Regions from separate parts of the Cerasibacillus sp. genome, predicted to be linked through region 1. Evidence: riboswitches for the same ligand, from Rfam matches in the RefSeq annotation. Region 1 holds a riboswitch; the other holds the start of a gene.
What was found. A riboswitch is a leader RNA that binds a small molecule or an ion and turns the genes downstream of it on or off. The one in region 1 is predicted to bind thiamine pyrophosphate.
Positions count from the first base shown of each region.

Region 2: it holds a riboswitch for thiamine pyrophosphate, as region 1 does, so the genes downstream of both, thiW (energy coupling factor transporter S component ThiW) here and thiT (energy-coupled thiamine transporter ThiT) in region 1, are expected to answer to the same signal.

Region 1 is NZ_DATBTY010000062.1:1,102-8,992, forward strand. Features, by position in the region: gene VIG73_RS10510 (DUF6612 family protein) at 1-53, opposite strand, end outside; gene VIG73_RS10515 (ECF transporter S component) at 178-849, opposite strand; gene VIG73_RS10520 (ABC transporter ATP-binding protein) at 834-2,471, opposite strand; gene VIG73_RS10525 (energy-coupling factor transporter transmembrane component T) at 2,472-3,314, opposite strand; gene VIG73_RS10530 (DUF4430 domain-containing protein) at 3,391-4,158, opposite strand; gene VIG73_RS10535 (hypothetical protein) at 4,346-4,531, opposite strand; gene thiT (energy-coupled thiamine transporter ThiT) at 4,712-5,302, opposite strand; TPP riboswitch at 5,387-5,490, opposite strand; gene VIG73_RS10545 (Hsp20/alpha crystallin family protein) at 5,586-6,035, opposite strand; gene VIG73_RS10550 (acetyl-CoA hydrolase/transferase family protein) at 6,352-7,635, shown strand; gene VIG73_RS10555 (YpjP family protein) at 7,791-7,891, shown strand, end outside.
Region 2 is NZ_DATBTY010000036.1:42,789-50,679, reverse strand. Features, by position in the region: gene VIG73_RS06335 (YeiH family protein) at 1-276, shown strand, start outside; tRNA gene VIG73_RS06330 (tRNA-Ala) at 770-842, shown strand; gene VIG73_RS06325 (hypothetical protein) at 1,202-2,053, shown strand; gene VIG73_RS06320 (ABC transporter permease) at 2,124-2,837, opposite strand; gene VIG73_RS06315 (ABC transporter ATP-binding protein) at 2,834-3,682, opposite strand; gene VIG73_RS06310 (LytTR family transcriptional regulator DNA-binding domain-containing protein) at 3,793-4,833, opposite strand; TPP riboswitch at 5,112-5,225, shown strand; gene thiW (energy coupling factor transporter S component ThiW) at 5,318-5,818, shown strand; gene thiD (bifunctional hydroxymethylpyrimidine kinase/phosphomethylpyrimidine kinase) at 5,843-6,667, shown strand; gene thiM (hydroxyethylthiazole kinase) at 6,648-7,415, shown strand; gene thiE (thiamine phosphate synthase) at 7,422-7,891, shown strand, end outside.

The sequences.
Region 1 (7,891 bases):
GAAAGTGTAAAAGCTAAAGCGATTGCAACAAATAATGTCATCCATTTTTTCATAAGATTAAACACTCCTTAAAATTTTGTATACAATTAATCTTACGTATAATACCATAAATGGTTTCAATTTAAATCACTTTTTTAGGAGTTTTTCAAAAATAGTAAATTCGAACTAATTAAACTGTCACTTATTGACTAAAACACCATATTTTCTTTTTAGCCGTTTAAAAATCATCAAGAAACTAGAAGAAAAGATAAATAGTAATACAACATTAGACAACGCGTGGGAAAAATCATGGACAAAACTGGCCGCATAAATGCCAATGATAAGTTCTAATGTTAGATTATCAATCTGAGTTGTTAAGACCCATAAATTCATCGTCCAACCAAATAGAAATCCCCATATAAAACCGAATAAAAGGCGCTGCCATCTTTGTTGTAAATAGTGCGACATTATGCCCGCTGTCATTCCCATCAAGCCCCAGGCGAACATTTGCCACGGTGTCCAAGGACCTTGACCAAGTACTAAGTTCGATACGAGTGCACTCACTGCACCAACGATAAAACCCGTCTCCGCACCAAAACCAATTCCAACCATGATGATAATAAATGATGTCGGTTGGATGCTCGGTAAGGCTGCAAAAGGTATGCGACTAACAGCTGCCACAGCAATAAACATCGCAAGCAGGACGACTTCACGAGCAGAAATTGAGCGCTTCTCAAAGCGAATAAAAAACGGTAACATGATGAGACCAATGATGAGAAAACTTATAAAAAAATACGCCCTCTCTGAGAAAACAAATAGCAAAAGGAACAGGATAATGCTAACCACAGCAATCATTATTTTTCTGGCCATGCTTGAAGTGCCTCCTCAAGTGTTAAGACGGAGGATAAAGACGTGCCTCTCGCCGCTCGACTCAAATCCGTCGTGTAAAAATAATTATCTTGTAGGACGGTGTGGGTCGGTCCTTCAGTAGTGACCTCGCCAGCAAATAATAAGCCAGAGCGCTTAGAATAATTAGCGATGAAATCAATATCATGAGAAACCATTACAATCGTTACTCCTTCCTTGTGTAATGCTGTTAGATAGCGACCGAGCTCTTTCTTAGCGAAAGGATCTAGCCCCTTTGTAGGCTCGTCAAGGAATAAAATATCAGGTTGGCGCAGTAAGAGACAAGCAAGTACAACTTTTTGCATTTCTCCATATGAACAGTCATACGGATGCTGTTGTAAAAGATGTTCGACATTGAATCGTTTAGCCATCTTTATCATGTGCTGCTCGCCATCATCGCCTTGGTTTAACATCGCTTGCATTTCTTTTTCTACGGTGTCATACATGAAGAAAGCTTGTGGTTGTTGTGGCATAAATCCAACCCGGCTCAACGCGGTTTTATGAGGCTTTTCTTGAAAAAGTTCTACACGTCCGCGTTTAGCCTTTTTAATACCAAGGCAAATCTCTAGTAACGTTGTTTTCCCTGATGCATTCCCACCAATAATGGTGTAAAAATCCCCTTTATAAATGGTTAATGATAAGCGATTTAAAATGGATGGGGCATTTTTCGAAAAATAGAAGGTCACGTCTTTTAACGTAACAATTGGTTGTTCTTGTTCTACATTCCGACTTTGCCGCTTACTGTCTCTCATAGGTAAGGTCTGCTTTAACCATACGCGACCATCATTAACGGTTAGGGGAATGTTGTCTTTTATCGGTTGTTGTGCTTTCTCTAAATATAAATGAGCTAGATCTGGTAGATAAGCGTGATATTTTATTTCTCGTGATTGAAAAAGCTGATATAACATATCCCGACTGTTTCCGGTGAAACGCACTGTTCCTTCATCAAGCATAATCACACGGTCACATATCTGAAATAAGTGGTCAACCCTGTGTTCAGCAATAATAATCGTCATCCCTAAATCGTGATGCAGTTGTTCGAGGATTTGTAAAACATGTTTCGCATGTACGGGATCTAATTGTGAAGTCGGTTCATCAAGAATGAGTACTTTTGGACGTAATAATAAAACAGATAACAGATGAACAAGTTGTTGTTCTCCACCAGATAAGGCATCAGTTTTTTTATAAAGCAGGTTTTCAATCTTGAAGAAATGCCCTAGTTCGGCAACACGCTTTCGCATTTCCACTGTTGATAAACCGTGATTTTCCAGACCGAATACGAGCTCCTGTATGACGGTGGGCATAACCATCTGTTCTTCAGGATGTTGTGAAATAAAGCCAATCTGCTTTGTTAATTGCTCGTCAGACCATAAATGAATCGGTTTATTTTGGTAAAGCATCTCACCAGATAATTCGCCAATAGGGCGTAGAACAGAAGTTAATAAACGTAAAAGCGTTGTTTTTCCACAACCACTCGGCCCTGTTAACAGAATAAACTCGCCGGCATTAATGGATAAGTGGAGTTGATTTAAAACATCTTTATTCGCATCAGGATAACGAAAAGACACATCATATAGCTGAAACATTTAAGCAGTGCTCCTTTCAATAAGCAAAGGCATTAAATAAAGGAAAATCATTATGATATACATGCCCCAATCAAACGGATAGAAATGTAACGTTCCTAGTCGTGGATAAATATAGATGTTACCATAACCTAGAATACTTCCCGTAAAGCAGAGTATAAATAACAAAAGCAAAATGATCATCACAAACCAGTCACGTTTCTCCATATAAAAAGGCGTATACATCGTTCGTTTTTGATTGCCATAACCACGTGCTTTCATGGAATCAGCAGTTTCTATCGATTCTTCTAAAGACCAAGTGATTAAGGCTTGTAGTTGCAACATAGCTGTTTTAATTGGTGATTTATTTGATCCGCGAACATGTTGAATGGCTCGAATTGTTTCTAGCCGATTCATTAATAACGGCACAAAACGTAGTGCAATCATGACTAAAAGCGCTGTTCGTGGAAGAAGATTAGCAAATAAATATAAAAAACGCTGACCATGTAGGACGTGTTGAAAAGAGATAAATAATAACATCATGCCACCGATCATTAGTGCAAGACTGATACCATAAATTAACGCTTCAAGCGTTATTTGTCGGTTCCCAAGATAAAACAAGATATGGCTACCTCGTGAGACAAAAAGCGGATTTAATAAAATCATAACCCCCATCAATAAAAGGATACTAGATAGCCGCTTTTTAATGGATTTTCCCTCATCTTGTTGCCAGACAATCCAAATTAATAATAGGAAGGTGGTTAATAGGAATACGGGATGATTTATTTGAAACAGCATCACGCCAATTAAGATATAGTACATTAATTGAACAATAGGATGGATGCTTAAAAAGCCTTGTTCACTCACGTTCAATACTCCTTTCAACCTTATTAACTCGTTTTGCCAAAAGTCTTGGTCTTCAAGCATAGTCAAGTGGTAAGTCTCACCGGGCGCCAATATCTTTGCCTAAGTCTTTCGTGTAGAGCCACTCAATATGATCCCCAGGCGACACTTTAATCGCCCCGGCACTTTGGTGGGCAAATACACCATTAACTCGGAACATCCAACCACTTCCAGGTCCGTGGTCCATTTCATAGACGTTAGCAATGCCCCTAATATAAGCGGTCGATCCCTTTCCAGATATATCACGTTGAATATTTCTGTCCTTTGTGATATGTAATAAAGCATCTAAGGCAGTATCATTTTTATAAATAGTGACATTTGTATGAGCTAACGGGATATTGTCATTTGAAATTTTGATGACCATTGTCACAGTTCCAATGCTATCATCTGATTTGGTATCATTTTTTTGTTCGTTTCGTGGCGTCTGCTTCGGTTTTTTTGTTTTCTTTTGTGCTGTTTGATTTTGTTGTACTTGTTTAGTTGGCAAATTGCCTTGTTTTGTTTCTGTTTTTTTAGTCGTTTGTTTTGATTCCTGCACTGGCAGAGCGTCTGCATCGTTTTTCTCTTTTACGACGGTTTGTTGTGACGTTTCTTCCCGCTTTGGTTTAGTTTCAATTTTATCTTCATGGTGTTTTTTAGGTTGATCGTCCGCTTTAGTAATTGTAAAACTCGGTTTTATTTGTAAAGCTGTATGATGTTCTGAATGATTGGTAGCTGAAAAATCGAGCCCACTCGGCTTTTGTAATGAATCAGCACAGCCATTCAAAATGATCATTAGTATAAAAATTAATATTAATCTTATACGCATAAGAATCCCTCATTTTCTTGATCATACCTCTAGAATAGAGTGTATGCACTTGTTCTTCAACTCCTTAAGAAAATAAAAAAATGAGTTTGCCTTGGAAATCATTCTTGGACAAACCCGTTCATATTTAAATAAGTTTAGGAAATTAATTATTGATAGGGTAAAAAAAATCGAATGAAGTTGTTTGATGTTATGATGCTAGATTTCGCGAGAGGCTTTCTTTAAATTTACTTCCTTGTTGATGAAGTAGTGTTAAATTGATAGAAATGGGACGCTGATTTGGACGGTATACTTTTAAAATATTTGTTGTTACCTTAACAGAGCCGGCGATATTCATATGTCGATTTGTATAAAATTTCATTGACGGTTGACTCATTTTTCACCCTCAAGCTTTTTCTAGTGATCACTATAAATCTTTTGGATAATTCAAAAATATCATTACCAATAGTATCCTGATTAAATGCGATTGTCAATATACTTCAATGAAAAATAATTATCAATCTGTCTTATTAATTGCAAAAAAAAGGTGGGAGATTTTTCCCACCTTAATGAAATATTATGCGGCTTGTTGTCTTCTCTGAGATGCTACTGTAACTAGTTGTGGTGCTTTTTTAATCAGTAAGACTAATATAATGGCACAAAGAACCGAAGCGCCAAGGAACGTAATCCCGTTCATCGTTAACGAGAAGATGACAGGTGTTTTTCCTGCTTCAATGGCGTACTTTTTAAAGAAGATGACACCGGCAACAAAATGCCAGAAATAACGAGCTGCACCACCGACAAATGTTGCAACGACAATCCATACAATTGCTGTCCCCATTTTTTTATCTTTTAAACTACTTTTAATTATACCTGAAAACAGCCCGGCAAATCCGATACATGTAAAGGCAATAAAGTATTCAATAAATGCTTGTGTAGGGGTTAAAATCCAGGCATCACCTGTTGCAATTTGCAAAACCCCCCATAAAAACCCGGATATCGTCGCGGCAAGAAAGCCTCTGCGAAAAGCAATAATAAAAATCGGGACCATAGCAAATGAGATGGAAATCGATGGATTTGGTTTAAATGATGGGAATAAATCGAGTACCATCGCAAATCCAGCGAAAATCGCTATCTCTAATAATGTTTCTAAATCAAATCGTTTCATAAAAAAATGCCTCCTCTAATGGTGTACCACTGAGGGAGACATCGTGAAATAGGAAAGATGGCATACTCATACATACCTTCATTCCGCATTATTTCACCACATCCCTACGTTAGTACTAACTAGACAGGTTCGAAGGGTTAGAACGCATGAACGTTCAATCTCAGCGAAAAGCTCCCCTTGTGGTCACTTCATTATTCATTTCCATCCCATCATAACAAATATATGTCCGTTTTAAAAGCAAAAAAACCATGCCACCTATAGTTTTGGCATGGTTTAAATATGATTAAAGAATATCAATTCGTCTTGATTCTGGCGTTTTCGGATCTAATTTAGGTAGTTTTATTTTTAAGACGCCTCGTTTTAATTTAGCTTTAATTTTATCTTCATCAATATTATCGACATAAAAGCGTCGAATAAACTCTCCGTAGTGACGCTCTTGACGAATAATTTTATCTTGCTTATCTTTCGTTTCTTCTTCTTCCTCACGTTTCGCATGAATTGTTAAATAATTATCGTCTACTTGAATGGTAATATCATTTTTGTCAAATCCTGGAAGTTCCGCTTCCACATAATAAGCATCTTCCGTTTCTCTGACATCAGTACGAAAAGAATTGAAATTCCCATTTAATGGTGCAATTCCTTCTCGATCAAATACTTCATTGAAGGACTTTAACATGCGTTCGAATAAATCCAGCTCGTCATCTTTTCTTTTAAATGGCTTTAAGTCAAACATATGAATTTCCTCCTTCTTTTTGTGTATCTCTCACTTATTATTATACCTTGTTTTTTCATGTTATTTGGTTCGTTATATCATTTTTCAATTAAATGTCATAGTTCACTTCATTGTAAAATTCAACATTCTTCGACAAAAAATTCAATATGGATGACAGATAACATTTTATTTTGTAAAGTATATACAGATGCTGTTTTTGCTGTTGTATAGCATGAATTGTCGCTAAGATTATTAACATTTTAACACTTCAGCAATGAATAGTTCAGAATGATCTAAGAGGTTAGGGTAACTTAATTCAAAAAGGGGGATAAGCAATATGGACTTGCAAAAATTATACAATGAAAAACTTTGCTCTATCGAGGAAGCGGTTTCATTCATTCAGCCTGGAGACGACATTATTACACCGATATTAGCCGGAGAGCCTTACAAATTAATGAAACAATTAGAATCACATGAAGGCCTCTCAGGAAACCGTTTAATTCAAATGTTTTCAACTCGTGATGTAATCGATGTTGAACCAGAAAAACTTCAAATTATTAGTACTTTTTTAGGGGCATCAGAAAGAAAAGCATTCAAAGAAGGAAAAATTGATATTTTACCAAACCACTTTTCCGATATGCCTAAATTACTAAATCAGTTTACAAATAATCAAGTCGCGATGGCAGTCGTTTCACCGATGGATGACGAAGGTTATTTTTCAATGGGAACTAACTGTGACTATGTAGCAACTGTCTTTCCTTACGCTAAAAACATTATTTTAGAAGTGAATGAACATATGCCACGTACATATGGAGAGAATCGTGTTCATATCTCTGATGTAAGCGCATTAATCGAAAATCATGAGCCAATCCCTGCATCACCTGATTTAAGAGTATCAGAAAAAGACCGAATCATTGGTGAATATGTAGCAGAGCTCATTGAAGATGGCGATACCATTCAAATCGGATTCGGTTCTATTCCAAATGCGATCATCGAACAGTTGACATCACACCGAAATTTATCTGTGCATACGGAAATGATACCGGAGAAAATTATTGATCTATATGAAGCAGGCGCCATTACTAATGAGAATAATCTATTTAAGAAAGGGAAGTTAACAGCTACATTTGCATTCGGCTCGCAGCGTTTATATGATTTTATCCATGAGAATGAAGATATTTATATGTTACCAGTCAATAAAACGAATAATGTTGTCGATTTGTCTAAAATGAAAAACTTAGTCACAGTGAATGCGGCTGTTGAAGTTGATTTCCTTGGCCAAGTGAACTCAGAGATGATTGGCGGCACATATTGGTCTTCTTCAGGTGGGCAAGCTGACTTCCAAATTGCTTCACATCTCGCTGAAAATTCAAAGGGTATTTTAACATTACATTCAAGTGTAAAAAAAGATACCATTTCAAAAATTGTTCCGACTTTACTGCCAGGAACACCTGTGACAACTTCGAAAAATGATGTCGACTATATTGTAACTGAATACGGTGTGGCTCGCTTACGTGGAAAAACAATTCGCGAACGTACGAAAGAATTAATTCGCATTGCACATCCTAAGTTTAGGGAGGAACTAGAGTTTGAAGCGAAGAAAATGGGCTACTTAGTATAAAATATTTACCCTGGACGAAAGCTGTCCGGGGTTTTTTAAAAATAATGTGAAGAGCACTTCGTTATATAGACGCTAAGCATTGTTCATGTTAAAATGATATTATCATAACAGAACAGGCACCATGACACATAGTCCAATGTAAAGAGGGTAATTCTATGAAACTATGGTTGCGTAAGATAGTCGTTGCTTTCGTAGCAGTCATGACTTTGGGGCTTTACATTCCCCCAATTGCATTAACATTAGATGCTGATGAAAG
Region 2 (7,891 bases), on a different contig from region 1:
ACTGATGCACAGATTACTTTTCCATTGTTTTTACTTGGGTTTATCATGATGAGTTTATTAGGAAGTTATGTTTTGGGTCATTCGATTCCTGTCAGTGATTCAATGATGAGCTTTATATATTCTGTCACAACATGGCTTTTAACAGCTGCCATGGTTGGATTAGGTTTAGGTGTTAACATGAGAGATTTACGCCATAAGGCCCTTCGCCCATTAATGGCAATGATTGTAACGAGCATTCTCTTATCAGGTTTAACGTATCTTATCGTATTTCCTTAATATTTTTGATAAGGGCTGTCTAAAGAAGACTAGTCAAAAAACATAAGGGCATGGCACCAAACAGAAGAAAACGATATTTTAGTATCAGAAACAACATATACAAATGGCATTAACATTTCAAAATTTACAGATGAAGTAAAAGGCTGGTTTCCTTCTAACACAGTAGAAGAGTTAAATATTAATGGACAAGTTGCTATTTTACATCAATCAGAATCAGGAATTTGCGAGTTACAAATCATTACAGAGAAAAAATTATTTACAGTTGCTGGGGCAGATCGAGAAACCGTTTTAAATATTGCAAAAAAGATAAACTATTAATTTTATCATCTTCCTTATAAAACAAACATAATTTGGAAAAAAAGATTGATTTAACTAAGTTGTTGAGTAAGAACATAAGTGTAAAAAATTAATAAACACATACGTTTAATAAATGCCCCTTGCAAAAAATCCTATGACATTATATAATATAAATCGATTGCATTAAATCAGATATGGGGCATTAGCTCAGTTGGGAGAGTGCCTGCATGGCATGCAGGAGGTCATCGGTTCAAGCCCGATATGCTCCATCTTAGAAGAACGCTTATACATTAATGTGTATAGGCGTTTTTTTATTTTCTCATTTGTTACTAGGAGTGTTCATTTTGAATCAAAAGCTCATGTTATAAACATCTAATAATGATTAAAAAATAGGACTTTATTCTCTTGAGTTATTTAAAATTTTAGTATATTATACAATTATCGTTCTACTTTTGATAATTCCGCCATACATATTTATTTTGAGGAGAAATATCCCCCTAACACTTGATTGCAAATGTTGTCTTGTTATTTACTTAAATGATATACATGATTCAAAAACATTTGGTATATCAATTTTCATCCTTAATATAAATAATGGTAGAGTGTAATAAAGAAGGAGGTCATCATAATGATTATTTGTTCCAATTGTAATCATCAACAACAAGCTGGATCAAATTGTGAAAATTGTGGTCAGCCGATTCAGGGAATAAGTCACACCCAAGAACAACATACACAAGCCCCGAATGAGAATACCCACACCAACAAACCTAACGAAGTTGCAGCAACAGTCACCAATCAAAAAACAGACTCATCTTCTAATGAAACATTAGATAATATTAAGAAGGGCCTAGGATCCTATTGGAAGTTCTTTGTAGAACTACTAAAAAATCCAACGAAATCCCTTCAACTACATGACAAACATCTCGTATTTAGTATTGTAAGTATCTCCCTTTTTGTTCTAACTCTTTCATTAGGATATTACTTTACAATGAATACGACTATGGGAGGACTTTTTGGAGAATTAGAAGACATGCTAGGAAGCTTTGGCGGCTATGATTATGGATATTCTGGAGCTGGAGAGTTTTTTAATATTGTCCTTAAAATGATTCTCGTTGGTGCTATCGCATTTGGTATCTCTTATGGAAGTTTACTCATCGTATTTAAGGTCGCTAAACTGGAATTAAATCCTAAACAGTTGTTTATCCAGTTTAGTAGTTTATCGATACCGTTTCTCGTGTTAAATATTGTTGTTATTCTTCTAGGTGCTTTATCTGTAGGTATGCTTGCTAATTCATTATTAGGCGGAACCGTGCAATTATATTTATCATTAGTACCTGCCTTATTAGTTTACGACAAACTAACCAGTCATCCGCAACGAATCTATTATGGTGTTGGAACAGCGTTTTTAATTGGTACCATTAACATTCTTATCAATAGTTTGTTACTTAGTCAATTAGGATTATCGACAAGCCTTTTCTAAAATATTAAAAAAACCACCATCCTTTAAAAAGAATGGTGGTTTTTTTCTTTGACGGATATCATGTTAAATTCTAAGCATCGATTTCTTTCTTTTTAAAGACAACAATGGTGATAAATGCAGTAACAAGAAACCAAATTGTCATGATACCTAGATGCGGCCATACATCTGCTAAACCAGACCCCGCTTGTACTTTTGAAGCTAAGTCAATGAGTTGCATGTTCGGTAGGTATTCCGCTACGCTTAAAAATGGATATTTATCAATAAGTGATTCGATCAAAGAGCCGAATCCAAACAAGAACACGACAGGCATAATAATCACAGATGCTTCTACAACGGTCCTTGCTAATAAACCAAACAATGTCCCTAATGCGAGATAAAATAAAGTAGAAACAATCATTCCAACAGCAACTAAGACAATATTTTCCGGATTGTACTCCATAAATAAGCAGGATACAATAATCGTCACTGCAGTTAATGAGAAAGCAACTAAACTTTTTCCACTAAAAATTTCCACAACTGTGGCAGGTGATAACATCAATCCACGTAATGTGTTCTTCTCTTTCTCCTCAGCAATTATGGCACATTGAATAAATGTAGCTGTCATTGTAAAAGCAAGATTAATAACAAGATAATAGGCATCTATGGAAAGTTCATCAGCCATTCTTCCATATATCGCTGCCAACACTAACGGCATTAGAATCGATGTGGAAACATACATATTCTTCGATAAATCCTTCAAATCCTTATTAAATATAGCCATCACACGCTTCATTGAAAAAGTCATACAAGTTCCCTCCCTGTCATTTCAACAAAAATATCTCCTAATGTTGGTTCATTCGTATGGATAGACACTACTTGATCCGCCTGCATATAATCATATAATGTCTGTGCTCCTTCAGGCCCTCCTGGTAATAATAGCTCGCGTCCATCCTTTAGTAAGACTTGTAAGGAAGCATCTGAAAACTGATGACGCAGTTTTTTTGGTTCGTCAAGTAGCTGGATTTTACCTTTATGCAGAAATGCTACACGATCACATAATATCTCCGCTTCATGCATATCATGAGTTGTTAAAAAGATGGTTGTACCTTTCTTCGTCAACTCACGAAGGCCATCATGAATATGCTTAGAATTTGCTGGATCTAGTGCGGATGTTGGTTCATCTAAAAACAGTAGCTCTGGTTCATGTAAGAATGCTCTTGCTAACTGTACCCTTTGTTTCATCCCTTTAGACAGTTTTGAAACAACCTTTTTCTGCTCATTCCCTAAGTTCACCATTTCTAACACTTCATTTATTCGTTTTGCAGGTACATCATAAAGGTCACAAAATAATTTTAAGTTATCATAAATCGATAAACGATCATAAAGGCCACTATTATCTGTTACAACACCAAATTTCTTCCGATATTGTGGTTTATTTAATAGAGCAGCAGGCTGATCAAATACATATGCTTCTCCTGAAGTAGCTATTAATTGCCCGGTTAGAATTTTAATCGTTGTCGTTTTTCCGGAACCACTTGGTCCTAAAAATCCAAATGTTTCCCCTTTGTTTACTTCAAAATGAACATCTTCTAATGCGGGTTGATTGCCAAAAATTTTTGCTAATGACTTCACTTTAATCATTTGTTCCACCATTTTTCCTCCTCGTGATTTCCATCTGCTTGTAAATCTAGAATAGAGGAAAAACGTTGATTTGGCAGCATGTTTTCCATGAATGGAGCATTTTCCAGGATGATTGGAGCTTATTTTAGGCCCAACATTTCTTTTAATTGAGCCATTTTTGCCTTTGATAACGGTATAGAAGATTTCGCTTGATCATCTAAAATTAAATTAAAACTATTTCTCGTCCACGTGATCACTTCACGAACTTTTTGCAAATTAATAATGTATGAACGATGACATCGGAAAAAACCAAAATATTTTAACCGTTCCTCTAATTCATTTAACGTAAACGTCGTTGGAAAAGCTTCTCCTTTTATAAATAAATGTGCCTGTCCATCTTTACTCTCTATATAATCAATTTCAGGAGGGTCAAATAAAACAATTTTGTCATTCACTTTTGTCGGAATCTTATTAAATTCAAATGCTTGTTCAAGACTTTCTTCTGGTTCAGTTACTTCTTTTTCTGTTTCTTCAGTTTCATCCTTACCTATTTCTATTTGATGGAGACCATTCTCATCTAAACGATACACGTTATCTGCCACCGTGATGGCATTTTCCATATTCCCAGTCAAAATTATAATTGCCTTTTGATTTTGTTTTAATGTGTCAGTGATGGTAGAGAAAACACGCTTCGTCTCTAAGTCAACATTTAAATCAGCTTCTTCAAATATATAAAGTGCGGCATCTTGAAGCAACATCCGCGCAAATTGAATGCGTCTTCGTTCAGAAAAAGTTAATTTACTAATCTTTTTATACTTTTTCTCTTCTAACTGGGTCAATTGTAAAATATAATCAAACGTTTGTTTAGATTGATAAAGATCTCGATAAAACTTCATACAATCAATTACAGTCAACCGTTCATAGATCCCTTCATCAAAAAAACAAACAGCAATTTGTGATAAATAATGACGTTTATTTGCCACTATACTTTCATGATTGACAAAAATCTTCCCAGGTGCAACCGAAGTTTTGCCAATCAACATTTTTATTAGCGCATGACGGACATTTAAACTTGAATAAATGGCTGTGATATGTTGCTTATATATTTTTAGATCAAATGGAGGAAACAATGTTGTATCCTTATCATGTTTCGCTACATTTTCAATCGATAATACTTCCATAAAATCACCTTTCTAATGAAACTTTTCTCTTATTTCATCTTACTTGAATATACATCACTTTGTAATAAATATCTTGATTAACTTTTTGTTAAACGATGTCTAATAAAGGCTGAATGATGTATTTTTGACGTTCAATTAAGTTTTTATTTCGTCTATATCACTCACTGTTTTATACCCTTACACTGATACATTTGTTAATTAAGCATAGATATATGAAAATAAGAAAATGACAAAAGCGCTTTCATATGGTACGCTAAAAGTAATTGAATAAAAATATTAAATGCTACTAGGGGTGCCCTAATATTTGGGGGCTGAGAGGAAAACCGTTGTTTTCTAACTCTTATGGACCTGATCTGGTTAATACCAGCGGAGGGAAGTAGTCAGACAGCCTATGTCTATCTATTTCGACATTCGTATTATATCAGCCAGGTTCATGACGATGAATCCTGGCTTTTTTGTTATTCACAATGAAAGGAGTGATATTATGCATCAGCGTACAAGATTAATTACAATGATGGCGATTTTGATAGCTATTGGCGTTCTAGGTTCGCAATTTCTTTGGTTTCCGGCAGGGATTGCTAAAGCATACCCTGTTCAACATGCCGTAAACGTGATAGCAGCAGTTATGTTAGGTCCTATACCAGCAATAACAATTGCCTTTATGATTGGCCTTATCAGAAATTTATTTGGTCTTGGGACATTACTTGCCTTTCCAGGCGGTATGATTGGGGCACTGCTAGCAGGGTATTTCTATCAAAAAACAAACAAAATAAGCTGGGCTGCTTTCGGTGAAGCATTCGGTACAGGTATCATTGCTTCACTGTTTGCTATTCCGTTTGCCAAATTATTTATGGGAGCGGCTTTTGGAGCACTCTTCTTTTTCCCATCTTTCTTAACGAGTAGTATATCTGGAGCGTTGATTGGTTTATTTATTGTTTCACGTATGAAATCTACTCAGCAATTGAAATCATTTCATTTAAAATAACATTATCTTAGGAGGCATCAATCTATGAAACAAGTTAAATGTGCATTGACGATCGCTGGGACAGATCCAAGTGGTGGAGCAGGCATTCACGCCGATTTAAAAACATTCCAAGAACTTAAAGCATATGGGATGTCAGTGATCACATCTGTTGTGGCACAAAATACAACCGGAGTTCAAGCCGTTCACCATATTCCATTAGATATGATTGAAAAACAACTCGATTCAGTTATTAATGATATGCCAATCCACGCCTTCAAAACAGGTATGATTGCTCATATTGATATGATGCAAGTCATTAAGAAAAAGATAGAGTCGCTAAATGTACCATATGTCATGGACCCTGTCATGGTTGCGGCTAGTGGTGATCCATTAATTGCTAGAGAATCACAGCAATATTTACGAGATGAATTATTACCATTAACTTATGTTGTTACACCTAATATACCAGAAGCAGAAGTGATAACAGGAATGGCCATTCAAACTGAAGATGATATGAAACAAGCAGCAAAGTTGATTGTAAACACATATGGTGCACATGCAGCTCTCGTTAAGGGAGGACATTTTTCCGGTGATGCAACGGATTTCTTATATGATGGTGAACAAATCCATCGATTGACGACGAAGCGAATCGATACGAAAAATTCACACGGCACAGGCTGTACGTTATCAGCCGCCATTACCGCTTATTTAGCGCAAGGAGAAAATCTTGTCAATGCAGTTATCAAAGCGAAAGATTATATTACACAAGCTATTCGATATTCCTTTGATTTAGGAAGTGGAAGTGGCCCAACGAATCACTGGGCACCAAGAATGAATGAGGTGACACAAATTGAATCCAAAAATCATTGACAAAGTACGTGAAAAAAATCCATTAGTTCATAATCTCATTAATTATGTCGTTATGAATTTTGCGGCTAACGGCATTCTTGCTTTTGGTGGGAGTCCTGTCATGGCTATGGCTGAAAAAGAAGCTGAAGATATGGCTAAATCAGCCGGTGCTGTACTCCTTAATGTTGGTACATTATCAAGTGAAGATATATCTAGTATGATCCTCGCTGGACGGACTGCTAATAAGCACCATATTCCAGTTGTCCTCGATCCAGTCGGCGTAGCGGCTACACCCTATCGAAGTCATGTGATTACAAATATGTTAAAGAAAGTTAAACCAACAGTCATTAAAGGTAATGCCGGAGAAATTGCTCATCTTGTTGATATTCCCTGGGAAGTCAAAGGGGTCGATTCAGTTGGCGATGGGGATTTAGAAGAAGTCGCTATAAAAGCTGCACAAAAATATCAAACAAATATTGTGATTACAGGTGAGACAGATGTTATTTGTACTGGCAAAAAAGTCATTCAAAATACAACAGGACATCCTTATTTAGCACAAGTAACTGGGGGCGGATGTTTATTAGGCTCAATTATTGCTTGTTGTCTAGCGACAGATGATGCTATTGAAGATCAATTAGCCACGGCTGTTACATTTTACGGATTAGCAGCTGAATATGCTGCTTCCCAAAAAGCTGTCACTGGGCCTGGAACGTTTAAAGCGCACTTTATTGATGCACTCTCATTTCCGGTACAGAAATTGAAAGGATGATAATTGATGATATTAAAACAATGTCTACGTAAATATTTCATCATGGGGAGTCAGGATTGTGGCAAACGAAAGCCAGAAAATATTTTAATTGAAGCGATTAATAGTGGTATCACCATTTTTCAATATCGTGAAAAAGGTAAAGGAAGCTTATCGGAAAAAGAACAATTAGAACTAGGTAAACGATTGCGCGATATTTGCTTACAACATGACATTCCTTTTATCGTCAATGATAACGTAACACTAGTCGAACCACTTAATGCAGATGGCGTTCATGTCGGACAAAATGATACACCTGTTAGTATCGTCCGTGACATGTTTCCAGACAAAATAATCGGTCTATCCATATCAAATCAAGCTGAACTTGAACAGAGTTCCTTGGAATATGTTGATTATGTTGGAGCTGGGCCTGTTTTTCAAACAATGACAAAGCCCGATAAAACTCCTGTAGGCCTTAAATGGATTGAAACACTTCGGCA